Regions from separate parts of the Streptomyces sp. NBC_00207 genome, predicted to be linked through region 1. Evidence: riboswitches for the same ligand, from Rfam matches in the RefSeq annotation. Region 1 holds a riboswitch; the other holds the start of a gene.
The links. Region 1 has a riboswitch for ZMP and ZTP ahead of glyA (serine hydroxymethyltransferase). Riboswitches for the same ligand answer to the same signal wherever they lie in the genome.
Positions count from the first base shown of each region.

Region 1 (12,967 bases):
CGCCGGGTCCTGGAGGTCGTAGATCTTCGCGACCTCCTTGACGATGTGCGCGGCGGGCAGGGTGAAGGTCCGGCCGTAGCGCTGGTTGAAGCGCTCGGCGAGGTCGCGGGTCAGCTCGATGTGCTGGCGCTGGTCCTCGCCCACGGGGACGGCGTTCGCCTGGTAGAGCAGGATGTCGGCGACCTGGAGGATCGGGTACGTGAACAGGCCCACGCTGGCGCTGTTGACGCCGCCCTTCGCGGACTTGTCCTTGAACTGGGTCATCCGGCTGGCCTCGCCGAAACCGGTGATGCAGTTCATGACCCAGCCGAGCTGGGCGTGCTCGGGCACGTGGCTCTGGATGAAGAGCGTGCAGCGCTCGGGGTCCAGGCCGGCCGCGAGCAGCTGCGCGGCGGAGAGACGGGTGTTCGCGCGGAGGTCCTTCGGATCCTGCGGCATGGTAATCGCGTGCAGGTCGACGACCATGTAGAAGGCGTCGTGCGTCTCCTGCAGGGCGACGTACTGGCGGATGGCTCCGAGGTAGTTCCCGAGGTGGAACGAACCGGAGGTGGGCTGGATGCCGGAGAGCGCGCGAGGACGATCAGAAGCCATGGCTTCATTCTCTCAGGTGCGGGGGCGGGCTCGGGCCCGCCGCTGGCCGGATCCTTCCGGGTCGCGCCGCGGGTGCCGGTGCGGTGCGGGGGTACCGGGCGGTAGCGGTGCGTCCGGATCCGGCCCCGGCCGAGCGACCGCTTTCCGCGCCGTGCCGACGCAGGCGGACACCGCTGCGCGGGGCCGGACGGTGCGGCGGCGGCTCCGGCCGAGGGACGCCCTCAAACGCCGGGCGGGCTGGAAATCCAGCCCCGCCGGCGTTTGAGGCGCGGGGGTCCGGGGGCAGCGCCCCCGCAACGGCGCCGCAGGTCAGGACAGGGGGAGGCCCGGAGCCGGGAAGGCGGCCATCAGGTCGGCGACCTCCGCGCGGACCACGGCCAGGGCCGGCTCGTCACCCTTAGCCGCGGCGTCGACGGCGCGCGAGATCCAGTCCGCGACCTGCGGCATGTGGGCGACGCCCAGCCCCCGCGACGTCAGCGACGGCGTACCGATCCGCACCCCCGAGGGGTCGAACGGCTTGCGCGGGTCGAACGGAACCGTGTTGTAGTTCACCACGATCCCCGCCCGGTCCAGGGCCTTGGCGGCGACCTTGCCCGGCACGTCCTTGCCCGTCAGGTCGATCAGGATCAGGTGGTTGTCCGTACCGCCCGACACCAGGTCGAAGCCCCGCTCCAGCAGCGCCGCCGCCAGCGCCTTCGCGTTGGCGACGACCGCGTGCGCATACGCGGTGAAGGACGGCTGGGCCGCCTCGTGCAGGGCCACCGCGATGCCGGCCGTCGTCTGGTTGTGCGGGCCGCCCTGGAGGCCCGGGAAGACCGCCTTGTCGATGGCCTTCGCGTGCTCCTCGCGGCACATCAGCATCGCGCCCCGCGGACCGCGCAGGGTCTTGTGCGTCGTGGTGGAGATGACGTCCACGTGGCCCGCCGGGGACGGGTGCGCGCCGCCCGCGATCAGGCCCGCGATGTGGGCCACGTCCGCGACCAGGATCGAGCCCGCCTCCTCGGCGATGGACGCGAAGGCCGCGAAGTCGATCGTGCGCGGCAGGGCGGTGCCGCCGCAGAAGATCAGCTTGGGCCGCTCGGCGAGGGCCAGCTCGCGCACGGCGTCGTAGTCGATGAGCCCGGTGTCGGCCTGGACGCCGTACTGCACGCCCCGGAACCACGAGCCCGTCGCGGAGACGCCCCAGCCGTGCGTCAGGTGCCCGCCCATCGGCAGGGCCATGCCCATCACGGTGTCGCCGGGCTTCGCGAAGGCCAGGTACACGGCCAGGTTGGCCGGCGAGCCGGAGTACGGCTGCACGTTCGCGTGGTCCACGCCGAACAGGCCCTTCGCCCGCTCGATCGCCAGGGCCTCGACGCGGTCGATGTTCTGCTGGCCCTCGTAGTAGCGGCGGCCGGGGTAGCCCTCGCTGTACTTGTTCTGCAGCACGGTGCCGGAGGCCTCGAGGACGGCCGCGGACACGTAGTTCTCACTGGGGATCAGGCGCAGGGTCTGCGCCTGGAGCACTTCTTCCGCCGCGACGAACGACGCCAGTTCGGGATCGGTCGCGGAAAGGGCGGGATGGCGGCTCGCGGACATGGCGGGCTCCTCCGGGGTCGATGTGATCGGTACCCCGCGAGGCCCAGGCGAGCGGCCCTGAATGCGGTCGAACGCGCACGACTCCCCCGGAGTTCGTTCTCCGTGCGCCAGTCGCCGTGCGTACGCCCCACCTTAGCGGGCGCGCCGCGCGGAAGGTTTCTGCATCCGGGATCGGAGCGACGATAAGAAGGCGACGATAAGAAGGGTGACGCCACCCTCGTCACCGCTGCACCGGGCAAGACGGACGATCGGAGACCCCGTGTCGACAACTGCTGATGCCATCCGCTCCGCCGACGCGCACAGCGCGCACACCTACCATCCGCTGCCCGTCGTCGTCGCATCCGCGGAAGGCGCGTGGATGACCGACGTGGAGGGCCGCAGATATCTCGACATGCTCGCCGGGTACTCCGCCCTCAACTTCGGGCACGGCAACCGGCGTCTGATCGACGCCGCCCGCTCCCAGCTGGAGCGGGTCACGCTCACCTCGCGCGCCTTCCACCACGACCGGTTCGCCGACTTCTGTACCGCGCTCGCCGATCTGTGCGGCAAGGAGATGGTGCTGCCGATGAACACGGGCGCGGAGGCCGTGGAGACGGCGGTGAAGACCGCCCGCAAGTGGGGCTACGAGGTCAAGGGCGTTCCCGACGGGCACGCCAAGATCGTGGTCGCCGCCGACAACTTCCACGGCCGGACCACGACCATCGTCTCCTTCTCGACGGACCACGACGCCCGCGACCACTTCGGTCCGTACACGCCGGGCTTCGAGATCGTCCCGTACGGGGACCTCACCGCGCTGTCCCACGCGGTCACCGAGAACACCGTGGCCGTGCTGCTGGAGCCGATCCAGGGCGAGGCGGGGGTGCTGGTGCCGCCCGCCGGTTACCTGAGCGGCGTACGGGAGCTGACCCGCGAGCGGAATGTCCTCTTCATGGCGGACGAGATCCAGTCGGGGCTGGGGCGGACCGGGAAGACCTTCGCCTGCGAGCACGAGGGGGTCGTCCCCGACGTCTACATCCTCGGCAAGGCGCTCGGCGGCGGCGTGGTGCCGGTGTCGGCCGTCGTCGCCGACCGGGACGTGCTCGGGGTGTTCAAGCCCGGTCAGCACGGGTCCACCTTCGGCGGGAACCCCCTCGCGTGCGCCGTCGCCCTGGAGGTCGTCGCGATGCTCCGCAGCGGCGAGTTCCAGCAGCGCGCCACCGAGCTGGGCGACCACCTGCACCACGAGCTGGGCCTGCTGGTCGGCGGGGGCGCCGTGACCGCCGTACGGGGCCGCGGGCTGTGGGCGGGCGTGGACATCGCCCCGGGCCACGGGTCGGGCCGGGAGGTGTCCGAGAGGCTGATGGACCGGCGGGTGCTGGTGAAGGACACCCACGGATCGACGATCCGGCTCGCCCCGCCGCTGGTGATCAGCAAGGAGGACCTGGACTGGGGGCTGGACCAGCTCCGGGCGGTGCTGGCCTGAGGCAGGGGCCGCCGGGCCCTAGAGGATCACGTGGGGCAGGAAGCGGGCGTACTCGTCCGTGACCGGCCCCGCCGATTCGCGGATGCCGAGCCCCGCCGCCTCGTCCTCGACGACCCACGCGCCGAGCACCACCCGGTTGCCGTCGAAGTCGGGCAGCGGGGCCAGGCCCTGGAAGCAGTACCGCTCGCCCTCCTCCGGTACGAACGGCTCGCCGCCCTCGCCCGGTTCGTGCAGGGTGACCCCCGCGCCCTCGCGGCCGAGGAGCGGCTTGGCCACGTAGCCGGCGGACCCGGGCCCGGCCAGTTCGCGCGGTCCGTCGAGGTAGGCGGGCAGCAGGTTCGGGTGCTCCGGGAAGAGCTCCCACAGGATGGCCAGCAGCGCCTTGTTGGAGAGCAGCATCTTCCACAGGGGCTCGATCCAGCAGGTGGTGCCGGTGCCTCCGCCGTGGTCGTACGTGCCGAGGACCTGCGGGCCGAACTCGTCCGTGGCCAGCCACTCCCACGGGTAGAGCTTGAAACAGCTGCGGATGAAGCGGAGCTTCTCGTCGACGAACCGGCCGGACAGGCTGTCCCAGCCGATCTGCTCGACGGAGAGGGCGTGGGTGTCCAGGCCGGCCTGCTCGGCGGTCTCCTGGAGGTAGGCGACCGTCATCAGGTCCTCGCCGAGCTCGTCGGTCTCGGAGTGCGCGAAGTGCAGCGGGCCGGGCGCCAGCAGCTCCGCCTGGCGGCGCCAGGCGTCGACGAGGCGCTCGTGGAGGGAGTTCCACTGGTCGGCGCCGGGGAAGCGTTCCTCCATCCAGAACCACTGCGGGCTGGCCGCCTCCACGAGGGAGGTGGGCGTGTCGGCGTTGTACTCCAGCATCTTGGCCGGGCTGCCGGTGCCGTCGTAGCGCAGGTCGAAACGGCCGTAGAGGGAGGGCTGTTCGGCGCGGCGGCGCCAGGACTCGGCGATCAGCCCGGCGAGCGCGGGGTCGGTGATGCCGAGGTCGGCGAAGCGGTCGTGCTCGACGATGTGCGCGGCCGCCGCCAGGCACATGGCGTGCAGCTCCTCGACGACGTTCTCCAGGGCCTCGACCTCGGGGAGGGAGAACGAGTAGTACGCGCTCTCGTCCCAGTAGGGACGCAGGGAGTCGTCGGGGTAGCGGGTGAGGGGATAGATGAGCCCCTGCTCCTCGACGGTCTTCTGCCAGCCGGGGCGGGGCTCGATGGTGTGCCGCTGCATGGGTTCCGGTTTCCTCAGCCGCCGCTGGAGCCGGAGCTGCTGTGGCCGCCGATGCCGCCGCGGGTGACGGCGGACTTGTCGAAGCTGCCGCCGGAGACCTTGCCGCTGCTGACGTAGCCGCCGTAGTAGTACGCGCCGCGGCCGCCGCTCTTGCACTCCTTGTTGTTCAGGTGCTCCAGCGTGGAGCGGGACGCGCAGCGCTTGTCGGGCTCGTCGCTGCTGCCGCAGGCCACGAGGGTGGCCGCGAGCAGGCCCATGCCGCCGAGGGCGACCGCGCCGGAGCGCATACGGCGCTGGTTGGTGCTGCTGCTGTCCATGTCTGCTGCTCCCCCTGGGGCCTGGCGTGCTGCCGACAGAGTAGAGCGGTGGCCCCGGCCGATGGAATCCGGCCGCCGTGAGATCCGTGACCTAGAGTCAGTTCGTGCTCATTGGGATGATTTGCGCCCTCGGTGCGGCGGTCTGCTTCGGCACGGCGTCCGTTCTCCAGGCGGTCGCGGCGCGGGCGGCGGAGCCGGGATCGGGGTCCGGGGTGGACGCGGCGCTGTTCCTGCGCGCCGCACGGCAGTGGCGGTACCTGCTGGGCCTCGGCCTCGACGCGGTCGGCTTCGTCCTCCAGATCATCGCGCTGCGCCATGTCCCGATCTACGCGGTGGGGGCCGCGCTGGCCGCCAGTCTGGCGGTGACGGCGGTGGTCGCGGCGCGGCTGCTGCGGGTGCGGCTGTCCCGGACGGAGTGGGTCGCGGTGTGGGTGGTGTGCGCGGGACTGCTGATGCTCGGGCTCTCCGCCGGGGAGGAGGGCTCGGGGACCGGGACGCTCGCGCTGAAGCTGGGGCTGCTGGCGGTGGCGGGGCTGGTGCTGGTGGTCGGCGCGGTGGCGGGGCGGCTCCCGGACGGGCCCCGGGCGCTGGTCCTGGGCCTGGCCGCGGGGACGGGCTTCGGGGTGGTCGAGGTCTCGGTGCGGCTCATCGACTCCCCCTGGGACCTGCGCAACCCCGCGCTGTACGCACTCCTGCTGGGCGGCGGCGCGGCCTTCCTGCTGCTCACCTCGGCGCTGGCGCGCGGCTCGGTGACGGCGGCGACGGCGGGGATGGTGCTCGGCGAGACGATCGGCCCGGCGGTGGTGGGCGTGGTCTGGCTCGGCGACCGCACCCGCGAGGGCCTGACCTGGCTCGCCGTGACCGGCTTCGTCGTGGCGGTGGCCGGCTCCCTGGCCCTGGCCCGCTTCGGCGAACCCGCCCCTCCGTCCCCGGGAGGGTGACCAGGACGATTGACTTGGCCCGTCTGCCGACTGCGGCCCGTCGTGTCGGGGGTCCGGGGGCCGGCCCCCGTCAGGGAAGGGCGGCGACAAGGGCGGCCAGCGTCGGGGACCAGGCGCTGTCCGACGGGGTCCCGTAGCCGACGACCAGCGCATCGCGCGGCGCGAGCCCCGCCTCCGGGTGCCGGAACGCGGACAGGCCGTGCAGGGCCAGGTCCTGCCAGGCGGCCGACTGCAGGACCGACCGCTCCGTCCCCGCCGGGAGGTCCAGCACGGCGTGCAGCCCCGCCGCGATCCCCGACACCCCCACCCGGCCCGCCACCGCCGCCGCCAGCTCGTCCCGGCGCCGCCGGTACCGCAGCCGCATCCCGCGCACGTGGCGGTCGTACGCCCCCGAGGTGATGAACTCCGCCAGCGTGAGCTGCTCCAGCGTGCTGGAGGCCCAGTCCGTGGGGCCCTTGGCCGCCAGGACCTCGTCCAGCAGCCCCGGCGGGACCACCATCCAGCCCATCCGCAGCCCCGGCGCCAGTGACTTGCTGGCCGTGCCGAGGTAGACCACCCGGTCCGGGTCCAGCCCCTGGAGGGCGCCGACCGGCTGGCGGTCGTAGCGGAACTCCCCGTCGTAGTCGTCCTCCAGGATCAGCCCGCCGGTGGTCCGGGCCCAGTCGACCGCCGCCGCCCGGCGGGCCGGGGTCAGGGCCGCGCCCGTCGGGAACTGGTGCGCCGGGGTCAGCAGCACCGCGCCCGCCGCAGCGGTCAGCTCCCCCGTGCGGGCCCCGTCCCCGTCCACCCCCAGCGGCCGCGTCCGCAGCCCCGCCCGCACCAGCAGGTTCCGGTGGAAGTCCAGGCCGTACCCCTCGACCGCCACCTCCCGCACCCGCCGCGCCCGCAGCACCCCCGCCAGCAGCGTCAGCCCGTGCAGGAAGCCCGCGCACAGCACGATCCGCTCCGGGTCCGCGTACACGCCGCGGGCGCGTGCCAGGTAGCCGGCCAGCGCCTGCCGCAGCTCGACGCGGCCGCGGCCGTCGAACCCGTACCCGAAGGCCTCGTTCGGCGCGTCGGTCAGCGCCCGCCGGGCCGCCGACAGCCATGCTGCACGCGGGAAGGCACCCAGGTCCGGGAAGCCGGGCAGGAGGCTGTACGAGGGCCCCTTGCGCGCGGGGCGCCGTACGGGCGCGGCCGCCGCGGCCCGGCGCGGCCGGGCCCGTTCCGCGACCCGGGTGCCGGAACCCTGGCGTGCGGTCAGCCACCCCTCGGCCACCAGTTCGGCATACGCCTCCGCGACCGTGTTGCGCGCGATGCCCAGGTCTGCGGCGAGGGTGCGGGAGGACGGCAGCCGGGTCCCGGCCGCCAGCCGCCCGCTGCGTGCGGCCTCGCGCAGCGCCTCGGTGAGTCCGGCCCGCAGACTGCGCCCGGCGGAGAGGTCCAGATGCAGGTCGGCGCCGAAAGTGGCCCACGATTCCGTCATGGATATGGACCATATCCCTGGGCCGCCTTCCTCCTACGGTGGATCACATGACGAACAGCACGCAGAACCTCCGGACCCCCTCCCCGACGCACGAGCACGCGCCCGAGCACACCCCGCGCATGCAGATGGCGAAGCTCGCCCCCGAGGTCTACAAGGCCGTCCTGGCCCTGGAGATCGCCTCCCGCAAGGGCCTGGACCCGGCCCTGGTCGAACTCGTCAAGATCCGCGCCTCGCAGGTCAACCACTGCGCCTTCTGTCTCGACATGCACACCAAGGACGCGATCGCGCACGGCGAGAGCGTCGACCGGATCGTGCAGCTGGCGGCCTGGGAGGAGTCGCGGCACTTCTACACCGAGAAGGAGCTCGCGGCGATCGAGTTCACCGAGGCCGTCACGGTCCTGACGGACGGTTTCGTGCCGGACGAGGTGTACGAGAAGGCCGCGAAGCACTTCGAGGAGCGCGAGCTGGCCCAGCTGATCGCCGTCATCGCGACGATCAACGTCTGGAACCGCATCGGCGTCACCACCCGCATGGTGCCGGGCCACTACAAGCCGGGCATGTACCAGTCCTGACGCAGCGGGCCGGGCGGAGCGGGCCGGGCGGCAGCCGGAGAAGCCGCCGGCCCGGCCCTCCGGGTCGCCCGGCGTCCGGTCAGCCGGCCGGCCGGAACGCGGCCAGCGCCGCCGCGTGGTGGTCCTGCGTGACCTGCCACTCGGCGGCGGGGCCGGCGGCCAGCACCGCCCACTTGCCGCCGTCCCCGGCGAAGAAGACCCGTTCGACACCGCGCCGCACCCCGTGCGACTCCTCGTTGTCGTACTGGTAGACGAGCTCCGCCGCCCCGGAACCGCCCTGAACCGCGCCCACGCTGATCTCCTCGTACCCCCGGGTGCCGCCCCGCAGGTAGGTGGAGGCCTGCTTGACCGCGTCGAGCGGGCTGAGCTCCGGCTCCGACACCCGGAAGACCTGGATCAGCGCGGTCCGGTCGGCCGAGCGGTAGAAGACCCCCTCCTTGAGCTCCTCCCGCACCCAGCCGGCCGGGACGGCGATGGTGAAGCCCGACGGGTCCTGCTTGGTCTCGTGGACCCCCGCCCCCGTCCCCGGCCCGGTGCCGGACGGGCTCGGGCCCGGGACCCGGCTCGGGCCGGCGCCGGCCGTCGGGGAGCCGGAGGCGGTGGGTGACGCCGTCCCGGACGGGCCCCCGCCGGACCATGACGGCGTACCCGAGGCCACCGTCCCGTTCTTCTCGCCCGCGCGGTCCGCGCCGTTCGTGTCCCGGGCCAGGAACCACACCGCCCCGCCGCCGATCACGACGGAGGCGACCGCGATCGCCGCCGTCACCGGGGTCCGCCACCGGCCGCCCGACCCGCCGGAGGGCGAGGTGTAACCGGGCGGCGGCGGTACCGGCGGCAGGTACGCCGGGTCGGGGACGTACTGAGGCTGCGGCGCGGTCGGCGCCCCGTACGGGGGCGGGGGCGGCGCCCCGGGCCCGAGCGGGTCGTACGCCGGCGCACCCGGCGGGTGCGACGGCGGAACCGGAGGCATGCCCGGTGGCGGCCCTGCCGGCGGTCCCGCCGGGGCCTGGTCCACCACCCAGCGCTGCGCCTGCGCGTCCCAGCGGCGCGGGCCGGACGGCGGCTGTGCCGGAACCACGGATCAGCCTCCCAGCGCGCCGAGCAGGCTGCCCAGGGCAGCGGCCGCGCTCACCGACTCGACCAGCGGAGCCCACCGCTCCAGCGCTGCGCGCAGCCGGGCGGGCAGGCCGGGCCGGATCGTCTCGGCGCCCTCCAGCTGCTCGGCGATCCCGTCCAGTTCGGCGTCGAGCGCGGTTCTGTCGTCGCCCCGGGGGGCTTCCCGTACGAGCGCCTCGCGCAGGGTGAGCACCGCGTCCAGCAGCTGCGCCGCGTCGGGTGCGCCCGCTGCCGTACCGCCGTGGTGGACGGTGTTGGTGTTGTTGGAGCCGCCGACACTGACCGCGCTGCCGTGGACGCCGCCGATCCACACCCCGGGCTCCGGCCCGCTCCCGCTTCCGCTACCTGTCGCCATGACTCCCCCTGTGTGTGCTGTTGTGATTGCCGCTGCCGCCGACGCTGATCGAGCTGTCGTACGCCGCACCCACGTAGTTCTCGATGTGGATGCTCGCGCGCCGCGCGAACGCCTCGGTGTGCCAGCCGCCTTCGTGCAGGACCAAGGTAATGCCGGCGATGACCCGGTCCTGGATGGTCTTCAAGTACCGGTCGAGGTCCATGAGATGGAACAGCGAGCCGTTGTCCTGCGACGCGAGTACGCGCACCGACGCGCGCGGCCCCTCCGGCCGGGCGCCACCGTGACCGCCGGCCGCGATCCTCACCCAGCTCGCGACGCCGCGGCCCAGGGTGACGAGGGAGGCCGGGAAGGAGCCCGGGATGTGCCGCAGGGCCCAGATCACCTTCCCGAACCGGTTGTTGTTCAGGTACCGGTGGGCGTCCGCGTCCGCGTTGTGGAAGGCGGCGTGGACGGGCAGCAGGACGTGCGGCGCCACCTCCACCATCATCATCCCGCCCTGGGTGTGGACCCGTACGAACACGGTGACGACCATGTTCTCGTCCCAGCCGCCGACCCGGATGCGCAGGAAGTGCCGGCGGCGTTCGCCGCCCTCCTCGATGGCCTCGGCCCGGTGCGTCTCGAAGTCCGCCCGCACGTGCGGTCCTTCGTCGCGGTGTCCCAGCCCGCCGCCCGGCAGGAACACGCACTGGTCGACGACCAGCTCGCGCATCCGGTCCAGTACGGCGGCCTGGGCCTGCGGCGACCCGTGCGGCGAGGGCGCCCGCAGCCGCTCCACCAGGGGCACGACCCCGTCCAGGATGCGGGCGTTGGTGAGCGGCTCCGGCGTGGTGCCTTCGGGCAGGTCCTCGCGGGGGCGCAGTTCGAAGGAATCCTGCCAGGGACGGTACGCCTGACCGGCCCCTGCGAACGGGTCGTTGATGTCGTACATGATCAGCGGCGAGTGCTGCTCGTCGAGGATGCGCCGCCGAACACGGGCGAACCGTACGCCGGGGTCGGCTTCGGCCGGATCGGCCGGCCGGTTGGCGTACCGGTCCCGGCTGAGGTCGTTGGCGATGGTCCGGGCGACGTATCCGCGCTGGAGTCCCACGACGGTGACGACCGCGGCGAAGACCGCCGGCACCCAGCCGATGGCGAATCCGGTCGCCACGCCTCCGATGCCCTGCGAGAAGAGCAGGGCGCCGAGGCCGATCGAGCCGTCCGTGTCGTCGAAGGCGCCGAGCAGGACCAGCCAGATCCCGATGACCAGGACCACGATGACGAGCAGGTTCCACCAGGCGTAGATCCGCACCACGATGGACAGGAGGCGGGCCAGCAGGCCGGACCGGGCCCGGAGCCAGCCGGCGAGGCTCAGCAGCAGGAACGGGAAGAGCAGCACGGCGAGGGCGCCCCCGGTGAGCACGGAGCCCACGAACCAGGCGCCGAGTACGCCGAGCGCCCAGCCGAGTTCGGCGCGGCGGGCGCGGAGGGCGTGGGCGAGGACGCGCGAGGCGTCGAACCCGTAGGAGGGCGCGACGATCCGCTCCTCGTGGACGTACAGCTCCTCGATCACCCGGTCGCGGTAGCCGGCGTCGATGTAGGTGCCCGCGCAGAGGAAGCGGCCGGCCTCGCTGAACGCCGGTTCCACGGGTGGACGGCCGTTGCCGAGGTCGTCCTGCGGTTCGCCTGCGGACTGACGGGGAATCCGGCTCTCGGTCACCGACCGACCTTAGATTTCACTTACATCATGCGACAGGCGTAAACACGCCAAAGCGCCCCGGCCTGGTGGGGCCGGGGCGCTTGGGTCCGCACTTCCCGCCGAGGTGCGAGCGCTCCTCGGCGGGAAGGACGGATCAGATCAGGCCGAGCTCGCGGACCGCGTCGCGCTCCTCCGACAGCTCCTGGACGGAGGCGTCGATGCGGGTGCGGGAGAACTCGTTGATGTCCAGGCCCTGGACGATCTCGTACTTGCCGTCCTTGCAGGTGACGGGGAAGGAGGAGATCAGACCGGCCGGGACGCCGTAGGAGCCGTCCGACGGGATGCCCATCGAGGTCCAGTCGCCCTCGGCGGTGCCGTTGACCCACGTGTGCACGTGGTCGATGGCGGCGTTGGCGGCCGAGGCGGCCGAGGACGCGCCACGGGCCTCGATGATCGCGGCGCCGCGCTTGGCGACGGTCGGGATGAAGGTCTCGCCGAGCCACAGCTCGTCGTTGACGACCTCGGCGGCGTTCTTGCCGGCGATCTCCGCGTGGAAGATGTCCGGGTACTGGGTCGCCGAGTGGTTGCCCCAGATGGTGAGGCGCTTGATGTCGGAGACGGCGGCGCCGGTCTTCTGCGCGAGCTGCGAGATCGCGCGGTTGTGGTCCAGGCGGGTCATCGCGGTGAAGCGCTCGGCCGGTACGTCCGGGGCGGCGGCCTGCGCGATGAGCGCGTTGGTGTTGGCCGGGTTGCCCACGACCAGGACCTTGATGTCGTCCGCGGCGTTCGCGTTGATCGCGGCGCCCTGCGGCTTGAAGATGCCGCCGTTGGCGGAGAGCAGGTCGCCGCGCTCCATGCCCTTGGTGCGCGGGCGGGCGCCCACGAGCAGCGCGACGTTGGCGCCGTCGAAGCCCTGGTTCGGGTCGTCGAAGATGTCGATGCCCTTGAGCAGCGGGAAGGCGCAGTCGTCGAGCTCCATGGCGGTGCCCTCGGCGGCCTTCATGCCCTGGGGGATCTCCAGAAGACGGAGCTTGACCGGCACGTCCGCGCCGAGCAGGTGACCGGAGGCGATGCGGAAGAGCAGCGCGTAGCCGATCTGGCCGGCGGCGCCGGTGACGGTGACATTCACAGGAGTGCGGGTCATGGCCTTCTCCGTTAGACAGCTGGCGGTGGGGCGTCCCTGCCCCATGTGCTGGAGGACGCCGCTCCCCTGTAAATCTTGACGTGAAGAGACATCCGCGGTCAGGCTATCCGACCCGGAAGCGGGCTAACCCCCGGGTCCCTGTGGTGCATGGCACACAAACCCCGCCGTTTCGAAGGCGGAGCCGGTTCCAGGACCCCCGTTCGGCCCCTGTTCCGGCTACTCCACCAGGAAGATCCGGCCCGTCTGGTGGCCCTCGATCGACTTGACGTACGCGTTCGCCGCGCGGGAGACCGGCACCGGGTCGAATCCCGCGAAGGTGTCCCCGTACACGTCGAGGGACTCCTCGAAGACGGTGGGGCTGACGGCGTTGATGCGCTGGCGGCCGGGCAGTTCGATGGCCGCGGCGCGCACGAAGGCCTCGACGGCGCCGTTGGCGAGGGCGGCCACCGCGCCGGTGAGCAGGGGCTCGCGGGCCAGGATGCCGGTGACCAGGGTGTACGAGGCGTGCGCGGGAAGGTGCGCGAGGCCCT
Region 1 covers NZ_CP130715.1:5,728,852-5,741,818, reverse strand. The annotation lists gene trpS (tryptophan--tRNA ligase) at 1-591, opposite strand, end outside; gene glyA (serine hydroxymethyltransferase) at 901-2,169, opposite strand; ZMP/ZTP riboswitch at 2,204-2,294, opposite strand; gene rocD (ornithine--oxo-acid transaminase) at 2,429-3,631, shown strand; gene OG472_RS27260 (glutathionylspermidine synthase family protein) at 3,650-4,852, opposite strand; gene OG472_RS27255 (hypothetical protein) at 4,867-5,169, opposite strand; gene OG472_RS27250 (hypothetical protein) at 5,286-6,110, shown strand; gene OG472_RS27245 (PLP-dependent aminotransferase family protein) at 6,181-7,575, opposite strand; gene OG472_RS27240 (carboxymuconolactone decarboxylase family protein) at 7,623-8,147, shown strand; gene OG472_RS27235 (hypothetical protein) at 8,227-9,225, opposite strand; gene OG472_RS27230 (hypothetical protein) at 9,229-9,618, opposite strand; gene OG472_RS27225 (hypothetical protein) at 9,605-11,314, opposite strand; gene OG472_RS27220 (malate dehydrogenase) at 11,448-12,437, opposite strand; gene OG472_RS27215 (short chain dehydrogenase) at 12,654-12,967, opposite strand, start outside.

Region 2 (10,282 bases), 1.7 Mb from region 1:
GTCTTCGAGACGAGGAAGCGCGGCGTCCCCGTGGCCGGCGTCCTCGTCACGGTCGTCCTCGCCTCGGCGCTGACCGTCTACAACTACACGGCCGGCTCGCAGCGCGTCTTCGAGGTCCTCGTCCTCGTCACCACCTTCACCGCGACCGTCCCCTACCTCCTCTCCACCGCCGCGCAGATCTACTTCCTGGCCTCGGGCCGCTCCGAGCGGGTCCGGCCCGGCCGCCTGGTCCGCGACGCCGTCCTCGCCTGCCTGGCCTTCGCCTTCTCGACGTGGCTGGTCGCCGGCTCCGGTTACGCGGCCGTCTACCAGGGCGTGCTCTTCCTCTTCGCGGGCGTCCTCGTGTACGCCGTGATGGCCGCCCGCAGGCAGCGCGCCACCGATTCGCCCGCGGGGTAATTTGGAAGGAGGGGCCAGCCAGGGGGGCTCCAAGGGGTCGCCATGTCCGCGATCAGCAAGAGCATCGACATCGACCGCACGCCCGAGGACGTCTACTCCTACATCACGGACCCCACGCACCTGCCGGAGTGGCAGGACAGCGCCGTGTCCGCGGTTCCCATGGGGGACCTCCCCGTCCACGTCGGTTCCCAGGTCCTCGTCACCCGGCAGATCGGCCGGCGGAGGATCCCCACGAAGATGGAGTACATGTCCATGGACCCGCCGCGGAGCTGGCACCTCCACGGCGTCGAGGGGCCGGTCCGGCCGGACGTACGGGGCAGGATCGACCCCCTCGACGGCGGGGCCCGCTCGCGCGTCACCCTGTCCGTCGACTTCGAGGGCCACGGCGTGGGCAGGGCCCTCGTCCCCCTCGTGGTCAAGCCCATGGTCCGCAAGGAGATGCCCCGCGGCGAGGAGAAGCTGAAGCACCTGCTGGAGCACACCGCGCGGTGACCGCCACGGGGAGCGCCGGGCCCGAAAACCGGGTGCTCGGGGGAGCGTGGTGTGCCCACACTGGGCGCACCACGCCCCCGAACTCCCGAGGACATCCACCCCCGTGCAGGCTGCCGTCACCGTCACCCCCGCCCAGATCCCCGAACTGCTCCTCGGCCTCGCCACCGTCCGGCCGGTGTTCCTGTGGGGTGCGCCGGGCATCGGGAAGTCCTCGCTCGTACGGAAGTTCGCCGACTCGCTGGGCCTGGAGTGCGTCAGCCTGCTCGGCACCCAGCTCGCCCCCGAGGACCTGATCGGCGTCCCGCAGATCCGCGACGGCCGCTCCGTCTTCTGCCCGCCCGAGTCCATCGCCCGCGACGAGCCGTACTGCCTCTTCCTCGACGAGCTCAACGCCGCGAGCCCCGACGTGCAGAAGGCCTTCTACTCGCTGATCCTCGACCGCCGGATCGGCTCCTACGAGCTGCCCGCCGGCTCCATCGTCATCGGCGCCGGCAACCGGGCCACCGACAACGCGCTCGCCCGGCCCATCGCCTCCGCGCTCGTGAACCGGCTGACGCACGTCCACCTGCAGGCCTCGGCCGCCGACTGGCTCGTCTGGGCGGGGGAGAACGGCATCCACCCCTGGATCACCGATCACCTCACCGACCGCCCCGACCACCTCTGGTCGCAGCCGCCCAAGACCGAGGAGCCCTTCTCCACCCCGCGCTCCTGGCACATGCTCTCCGACGCCCTGCACTCCTTCGGGCCGGAGCTGGACGAGCAGACCCTGAAGGTGATCGCGCACGGCACCCTCACGCCCGCCCACGCCGTCTCCTTCTGCGGCTACGCCAAGATCGTCCGGCACACCTTCGGCATCGAGGCGATCATGAAGGGCGACGCCTCCTGGCCCACCCGCCCCGCCGACCGAGATCTCCTCTACTACCTCGCCGAGTCCTTCCGCGGCCGGCTGCTCAAGGAACTCCCGGCGCAGAAGGAACACGTCTCGCCCGCCGTGCGGCAGTCCGCGTACCGCTTCAAATCGCTGCTCGTCCAGCTCGCCGAGATCTCCGTCGAGGTGGCCCAGACCGTCATCGCCGACGACGCCGACGGCCTGCCCGTGCTGCCCGCCTGGTTCCTGGTCGAGGCCGCCCGGGACATGCCCCGGCTGGTCGAGGCCCGCCGGTGAGCGGGCACCGCCCGGACGCGGGCGACCGGACCGCCCCGGCCCGCCGAGCGGGGGCCGACGCGTGAGCCGGACCACCCGGGGCCGCAACGGCAAGGAGGCCACGGTCGACCCCGCCACCCGGGCCTTTGCCGAGGGCCTGACCCTGGTCAAGCGGAACCCGGCCCTCGGCGCGGTCGACGCCAAGATCTGCCGCCAGGCCAAGTGCGCGGACAACCCGGCCGGGGGACTGGCCGTCGTGACCTCCAACGGCATGATCCACGTCCACCCCACCCAGCGCGCCGAACCCGCGGAATGGGCCTGGACGATCGCCCACGGCCTGCTCCACCTCGGCTTCGGCCACGTGCCCGCCGCCGACGACCGGCACCGCCCCCAGCCCGACCGCTTCGACGTCGCCGCCCGCTGCGCCGTCGTCAACCGCTTCCTGCTGACCTTCCCCGTCGGCCGGGCCCCGGACCACCTGCCCGCCGAGTACCCCGGCGGTGACGAGGACCTGCTCGCCGCCCGCTGGCGCCGCGACGGCATCCCGGCCGCCTACGAGCACTGCGGCACCGCCGGGGACCACCCCGACCAGGTCCTGGAGTCCTGGAACGCGGTGCCGAACACGGCGGTCCCCGACTGGGAGACCGCCTTCGCGCACGCCCTCACGCGCAGCGTCTCCGCCGCCATGGACGTGGCCGGCGGCCGCCGCGACCGGGTCACGGGAGAGCGGGTCCGCGCACGCCCGTGGGACCGGGCGCTGAACTGGTTCGTCTCCTCGTACCCGCTGCTCGGCGGGCTGGCCGCCGGACTGACCGTCGTCGCCGACGCAGAACTGGCCCGTGACCGGAACATCTCCATCGCCGCGGTCAGCGCCACCGCCGGGGAGATCTACATCAACCCGCTGCGCACCTTCGAGGACGAGGAGTGGCGGTTCGTCCTCGCCCACGAGATGCTGCACGCCGCCCTGCGCCACGGCGAGCGCTGCGGGGCCCGGGACCCGTACCTGCACAACGTCGCCGCCGACTACGTGGTCAACGGCTGGCTCGTGGAGATGGGCGTCGGCACGATGCCCGAAGGGCTGCTCCACGACCCCGCGCTGCGGGACCTGTCCGTCGAGGAGGTCTACGACCGGATCACCACCGACCTGCGCCGCACGCGCCGCCTCGCCACCCTGCGCGGCAAGGGCCTCGGGGACATCCTGGGCGAGCCGCTGGCCCACCCGGGCAGCGGCCCGTACACGGACCTGGACGAGTTCTACCGGCGCGGCCTGGTCCAGGGCTTCGACCTGCACGGATACGGGGAGCGAGGGCTGCTGCCCGCGGGCCTCGTCGAGGAGATCCGGGCGCTCGCCCACCCGCCCGTCCCCTGGGACGCCCGGCTCGCCCGCTGGTTCGACGAGTACGTGCCCCGGCCGGAGGCCGTACGGTCCTACGCCCGCCCGGCGCGCCGCCAGGCCTCCACCCCGGACATCCCCCGCGCGGGCCGGTACTTCCCGCCGCAGGAGATCGCCCGCTGCACCTTCGGAGTGGTGCTCGACACCTCGGGGTCGATGGACACCGGCCTGCTCGGCAAGGCGCTGGGCGCCATCGCCTCGTACGCGGAAGCCCGCGACGTACCGGCGGCCCGCGTCGTCTTCTGCGACGCGGCGCCGTACGACGCGGGCTATCTGCCGCCCGCCGAGATCGCGGGCCGGGTACGGGTGCGGGGGCGCGGCGGGACCGTGCTGCAGCCGGGCATCGACCTGCTGCAGCGGGCGGAGGACTTCCCGCCCGGGGCCCCGGTGCTGGTGATCACGGACGGGTGGTGCGACACCCTGCGGATCCGGCGCGAGCACGCCTATCTGGTTCCGCAGGGTGCCTCCCTGCCGTTCACACCCCGGGGGCCCGTCTTCCGACTGGCCTGACGGCTTAGTCGAGGTAGTCGCGCAGCACCTGCGAACGCGACGGGTGGCGCAGCTTCGACATGGTCTTGGACTCGATCTGACGGATGCGCTCACGGGTGACCCCGTACACGCGGCCGATCTCGTCCAGGGTCTTCGGCTGGCCGTCGTTGAGGCCGTACCGCATGGAGACCACGCCCGCCTCGCGCTCCGAGAGCGTGCCCAGGATCGACTGGAGCTGCTCCTGGAGGAAGGTGAAGGAGACCGCGTCCGCGGGCACGACCGCCTCGGAGTCCTCGATGAGGTCACCGAACTCGCTGTCGCCCTCCTCACCCAGGGGGGTGTGCAGGGAGATCGGCTCGCGGCCGTACTTCTGGACCTCGATGACCTTCTCGGGGGTCATGTCGAGTTCCTTGCCCAGCTCCTCCGGAGTGGGCTCCCGGCCGAGGTCCTGCAGCATCTGGCGCTGCACACGGGCGAGCTTGTTGATGATCTCGACCATGTGGACGGGGATGCGGATGGTGCGCGACTGGTCGGCCATGGCACGCGTGATCGCCTGCCGGATCCACCAGGTCGCGTACGTGGAGAACTTGAAGCCCTTGGTGTAGTCGAACTTCTCCACGGCGCGGATCAGGCCGACGTTGCCCTCCTGGATCAGGTCCAGGAAGAGCATGCCGCGGCCGGTGTAGCGCTTCGCGAGGGAGACCACGAGACGGAGGTTGGCCTCCAGCAGGTGGTTCTTCGCGCGGCGGCCGTCCTCGACGAGGATCTCCAGCTCGCGCTTGAAGGCGGGCTTGTGGTCCTCCTCCTCTTCGAGCTTGTACTCGGAGAAGAGACCCGCCTCGATGCGCTTGGCGAGCTCCACCTCCTGCTCGGCGTTGAGGAGCGGCACCTTGCCGATCAGCTTGAGGTAGTCCTTGACGGGGTCGGCGGTGGCGCCGGCCACCATGACCGTCTGCGCCGGGGCGTCGTCCTCGTCGTCGTCGGACAGGACGAAGCCCTGGGTGCCGCCGGCCTTGGGGGCCTCTTCCTCGGCCTCGTCGGCCAGGTCCTCGGCTGCCCAGTCCTCGCCCTCCACCACGGGGGTCTCGCCCTCGTCGGCGTCCTTGGCGCTGGTCTTCTTCGCCGCGGCGGTCTTCTTCACGGCGGTCTTCTTGACGGCGGTCTTCTTGACCGTGCGCTTCTTCGGCTCGGCGGCGGCCTCGGCCGACGCCTCGTCCGGGGCGGCGGCGGCCGACGATGCGGATATCGCCGAAGCCGTGGCCGTGGCGGTGCTGGCGGCCGAGGTCTTGCGCGCGCCGATGGGGCGCGGCGCGGCGGCGGCCTTCTTGGCCACGGTGCGGGCCGGGGCGGCGGCAGCCTTGCGGGGCTTCTTCGCGGCAACCTTGGTGGCAGGGGCCGCGCTGACGTGGAGGGCGACACCCTCCTCGTCCAGGACCTGGTTCAGGCTGCGCAGGACCCGCTTCCACTGGTCCACCGGGATGCGGCCGGCCTCGAAGGCCTGGCGCACGTCGTCACCGTTGATGTGACCCTGCTCGCGGCCGCGCTCGACGAGCGCGACGAGGGCCTCCGATTCGGCGATCTCCGGAGGGAACGTACGGGACGGGCTGAGCGACACAAGGAGCCTCTCGTTGCGAACAGATAAGGGGTGGGCGGGACATCATCGCGCGAACTCGGGAAACAGACCCGAGGGGGGTCTGTATTCCGGGCCGCGCGAGGACACCTGTCGGTTCATCGCATGCCCGAGTCGATTCGTTACGCGCTGAATTGAGTGACCTGCGCCACGCTGTGGCCGCGCAACCCGATCCGGCGTGATTCCGTCCACCCTCCTTTCAGCCCTTTTTGCGGGCCTCGATGAGGAAGCGGGCGGTGTGCGCGACGAACGGACCTTCGCGTTCGATCTGTTCGTGCAGCTCGCGCAACCGGTCCCGGTACTGCCCGACCGTGAAGCCGGGCACCATCCAGATCACCTTCCTCAGAAAGTAGATCACGGCTCCGACGTCGTGGAACTCCGTGCGCAGACGTTCGGAGCGCAGATCGACGACTTCGAGGCCGGCCCCGGCGGCCGCCGCGACCGCGTCGTCGGGGTGCCGGCCGCGCCGGACCTCCTCCGGCTGCGGGCCCAGGAAGTACTCGACGAGCTCGAAGACGCTCGCCGGACCGACCTGCTGCGAGAGGTAGGTGCCGCCCGGGGTCAGCACCCGCGCGATCTCCTCCCACCAGATGGTCACCGGGTGCCGGCTGGTCACCAGCTCGAAGGCCTCGTCGCCGAAGGGCAGCGGCGGCTCGTCGGAGTCGGCGACCACCACCGCGCCCAGCGGGTGCAGCAGCCGGGTCGCCTTCTCGATGTTGGGCGGCCAGGACTCGGTGGCGGCCATCAGCGGGGGCAGGGGCCCGGACCCGGCGAGGACCTCGCCGCCGCCGGTCTGGACGTCCAGCGCCGACCGGACCCGGGACAGGCGCTCGGCCAGCAGCCGCTGGTACCCCCAGGAGGGGCGCTGCTCGGTGGCCCGGCCGTCGAGCCACGAGAAGTCCCAGCCGTCCACGGAGACGGACTCGGCCTCGGCGACAAGATGGTCGAAAGTGCGCGTCATGTATCGATCGTCCCAGGTCGGGCGCCGGTCATCCACCGGATATGTCGACTAGAGTGGGCGGCGGGCCGTGACTGGCGTTCGGGTGGATCACCACCGGGGAGCGGCCCGGCGTACCTGCGGACTCCGGACCTGCGGATATCGGGCCCTTCCGGTACGTCGACTGCCGCGCGCCTGGGCGAACCGCGATCCGCAGCGACGTTCAGGAGACCCCGTGACGACTGCCCAGACTGCCCAGCCTGCCCAGGCCGCCACCGACACCGCTCGGCTGATGGACGGCACCGCCCTCGCCCGCCGCATCTCGGAGCAGACCGCCGCCTACGCGGCGAAGATCACCGAGCGCACCGGCACCGCGCCCTGCCTCGCGACCGTGCTGGTCGGCGAGGACCCCGCGTCCGTCACCTACGTACGCATGAAGCAGAACCGCTGCGCCAGGGCCGGGATCACCTCGCGCCACGTCGAGCTGCCGGCCGGGACCACCACCGAGGAGCTGGTGGCCACCCTCACCGCGCTCTCCGAGGACCCCGAGATCAGCGGCATCCTGCTGCAGCACCCCGTCCCGCACCACATCGACGAGCGCGCCGCCTTCGAGGCCATCGCCCCGGGCAAGGACGTCGACGGGGTCACCATGCACTCCTTCGCCGCCATGGGCTTCGGGCTGCCGGGCTTCGTCTCCTGCACCCCCGGCGGCATCATGCGCCTGCTCGCCGCCTACGACGTGGACCTGACCGGCAAGCACGCCGTCGTCGTCGGCCGCAGCGCCATCCTGGGCAAGCCGGCCGGAATGCTGCTGCTGGAGCAGAACGCCACCGTCACCTACTGCCACTCCCGTACCCGGGACCTCCCGTCGATCGTGCGCCAGGCGGACGTGCTGGTCGCCGCCGTCGGCAAGGCCGAGTTCATCCGGGGCGAGGACATCAAGCCGGGCGCGGTGGTCCTGGACGCCGGGTACAACGAGGGCAACGTCGGCGACGTCCACTTCGAGTCCGCCGCCGCGCGCGCCTCGCTGATCACCCCGGTCCCGGGCGGTGTCGGCCCGATGACCATCGCCGTCCTGCTGGAGCAGACCGTCCAGGCGGCTGCCGCGCAGGCCGGGCTGGACCTCGCGGAGCTCTGACCGCCCGCCACGCGTACGACGGACGCCCCGGGCCCCAGGGTCCGGGGCGTTCCGTTTCCCCGGGGGTGGAGGGCCTCCCGGGCGGCCCGCAGACGGCTCAGGCCCGTACGGCGGCGGCCCGCGCGGCGGCGACGATGGGGGAGGCGCGGAACTCGCGGGCCAGGGCCGTCAGGGGCTGTCCGGACAGCCGGGGCGGCTCGGAGTGCCGGAGCGGTACGGAGCCGCCGTCGAGCCCGGCATCTGCTTCGGCAGGGACGGCATCCGCCTCGGCGGCGGCAGCGGCGGCGGTCCTGCGGCCGCACGCGGCGGCGAGCATGGCGGCGTCGGCGACGACCTCGGCCCGGGCCTCGCTCAGGCCCTGCCCGCGCGCGGCCTCGTACGCCGCCCGGCGCACGGCCGGGTCGAACCAGCGGGCGAGGGCCAGGATCCCGTCGTCGATCACGGACTCGCGGTGGATCAGCCGGATCCCGACCGGTGACCACCAGGTGAGCGGAACCGTCCGCACACTGGACGCGGCGAAGCCCCGCAGGGCCTTCCACAGCGGGTGCAGTCCCCGGTACTCGCTGAAGTCACGCCAGGTCGCCGACCCGCCGACCAGCGGCACGATGAAGCCGGTCGCCACCATCAGGGCCGCCCCCGCGGCCAGCGGCGGCGCCGCGTCCGTGGACAGGCCGTCCCAGTCGCGGCCGCTCCAGCGGGCACCCAGCGCGGTCCACTTGGCGACCAGGTAGCCGAGGTCCAGCAGCCCCCCGGTCATGATCAGGGCCAGCCCCGTGCGCAGCGGCCGCAGGGAGGGGTGGGTGCGGCGCAGCCACCGCCCGGTCAGCACGGTCAGGGCCGAGCTGCCGACGGTGTGCGCCAGCAGGTAGCAGACGATCATCTCCCGGATCCACGGGGTGTCGGCGTAGTACGTGTCCAGGTCCCGCAGGCGCTCCACCGGGGCCTCGCCCATCGCGAAGAGGACGACGATCGCCACCGTGACCCCGCCGTACACGGCCACCGTCAGCCGGGTGGCCCGGCGCACCACGGCCGGCGGGCCGCCGCCCCACTGCAGGACCAGCACGACGCACGACCCGGAGAACGCGGTGATCAGGCCGAACACCAGCGGCGCCGAGAAGTTGGCCACCCCGGTGAAGCGGTTGACGGCCGCGATCGTCGGCGGCGCCGCCAGGATCAGGACGAGGCAGCCCATGACCAGCAGTGCGCAGACGGCCCGCATCGGCGGCTGGTCCCACCTCCGGCGCAGGGTGGGCGCCTTGACCAGCAGGATCAGGACCAGGAGCGCCCCGGGCACGTAGAGGATCAGGCCGCTCTTCACCGGGCCCGGCCGACGGGGTCGGCCGGATCGGCCCGCTGGTCGAGCCCGGCGACCGTCCGTTCGGCGGCGGTGAGCGGCGGCGCCTTCAGCGCGCCGCGGTCGGAGGCGCGCAGGACGTTCCAGACCACCGACGGCCTGAGCCAGTGGGTGGGCGCGCTGCTCATGGTGATGACCTGGAGGAAGGCGGCGGTCAGCGCCTCCCGGGTGGTGGCCCCCGTCATCAGCCGGCTGACGTACGCGTTGAGCAGCCCGGCCCCGGTCCGCGGCTTCATGCCCGTGGCGCCGGGGTACAGGATGTCCTGCGAGGTGGCGAGGTCCCAGGCGGTGGCCACCTGCGGGGCGATCGCGCGCTGCGCCTCGCGTCCGAAGGCCGGGTGGGCGAGCCCCCTGGTCCGCAGCAGGGAGCGCACGGCCAGCAGGCCCTGTGCGGCGACGGTCATGCCCTGCCCGTACAGCGGGTTGAAGGTGGCGACCGAGTCGCCGACGGCGAAGAAGCCGTCGGGCAGCTCCACCTTCTCGAAGAAGATCCGCCGGTTCGCGGTGCCCTTGGTGACGGCCACGTCCGTGAGGGGCTTGCGGCCCTCCAGGAGCTCGCCGACGATCGGGTCCCGGATGCCCTTGGCGAACGGGATGAACTCGTCGGGGTCGCCGGTCGGCTGGCCGCCGCGGGTGCCCGAGAGGGTGGCCTGCCACTGGCCGTTCTCGATGGGCACGATGGTGGCCGTCTGGCCCGGTACGGGCACGCGGGGGTCGGACTGCACGTTGACTATCGGGAAGCCCGACTCGTGGGCTCCGGCGGGCGCCTCGAAGATGCGGGTCGCGTAGACCAGGCCGGAGTCGACCTCGGCCTGCCGGATGCCGCCGACGCCGAGCTCCTGCAGCCAGGTGCGGGCGCGGGAGCCGCGTCCGCTCGCGTCGACCACGAGGTCGGCGGGCACGAATCTGCCCTCCTCCTCCGGGGTGTCGACGCGGACGCCGGTGATCCGGGCCGCCGTGCCCTCCAGGCCGCGGACGCGGCTCTGCTGGAGGGTGGAGACCCCGTCCAGGGCGGTCACCCGGGCCCGGACGACCGAGTCGAGCAGGTCGCGGCTGCAGGAGATGTTGAACTGCATCTCCGCGCAGCGCGGGATCCAGCCCTCGGCGGTCTTGGTGACCAGGTCGGTGGGCAGGCTGCGGCGGATCGCTCCCGCCGCCGTCCAGTCCCCGGTGATGCCGGGCAGGATGTCCTCGATCGCGCGCGCCCCGCCGGACCACATGACGTGGACGTGCCGGGCCTGGGGCAGTCCGCGGCGCGGCGCCGGGCTGTCCGGGAGGGTGTCCGCGTCGATGATCGTGACCGTCG
Region 2 covers NZ_CP130715.1:7,447,386-7,457,667, forward strand. The annotation lists gene OG472_RS34605 (amino acid permease) at 1-399, shown strand, start outside; gene OG472_RS34610 (SRPBCC family protein) at 442-891, shown strand; gene OG472_RS34615 (MoxR family ATPase) at 995-2,056, shown strand; gene OG472_RS34620 (DUF2201 family putative metallopeptidase) at 2,118-3,938, shown strand; gene OG472_RS34625 (RNA polymerase sigma factor) at 3,943-5,532, opposite strand; gene OG472_RS34630 (methyltransferase domain-containing protein) at 5,747-6,508, opposite strand; ZMP/ZTP riboswitch at 6,566-6,692, shown strand; gene OG472_RS34635 (bifunctional 5,10-methylenetetrahydrofolate dehydrogenase/5,10-methenyltetrahydrofolate cyclohydrolase) at 6,777-7,622, shown strand; gene OG472_RS34640 (MAB_1171c family putative transporter) at 7,720-8,940, opposite strand; gene OG472_RS34645 (NAD(P)/FAD-dependent oxidoreductase) at 8,937-10,282, opposite strand, start outside.
Region 2: another riboswitch for ZMP and ZTP. It lies ahead of OG472_RS34635 (bifunctional 5,10-methylenetetrahydrofolate dehydrogenase/5,10-methenyltetrahydrofolate cyclohydrolase); the one in region 1 lies ahead of glyA (serine hydroxymethyltransferase).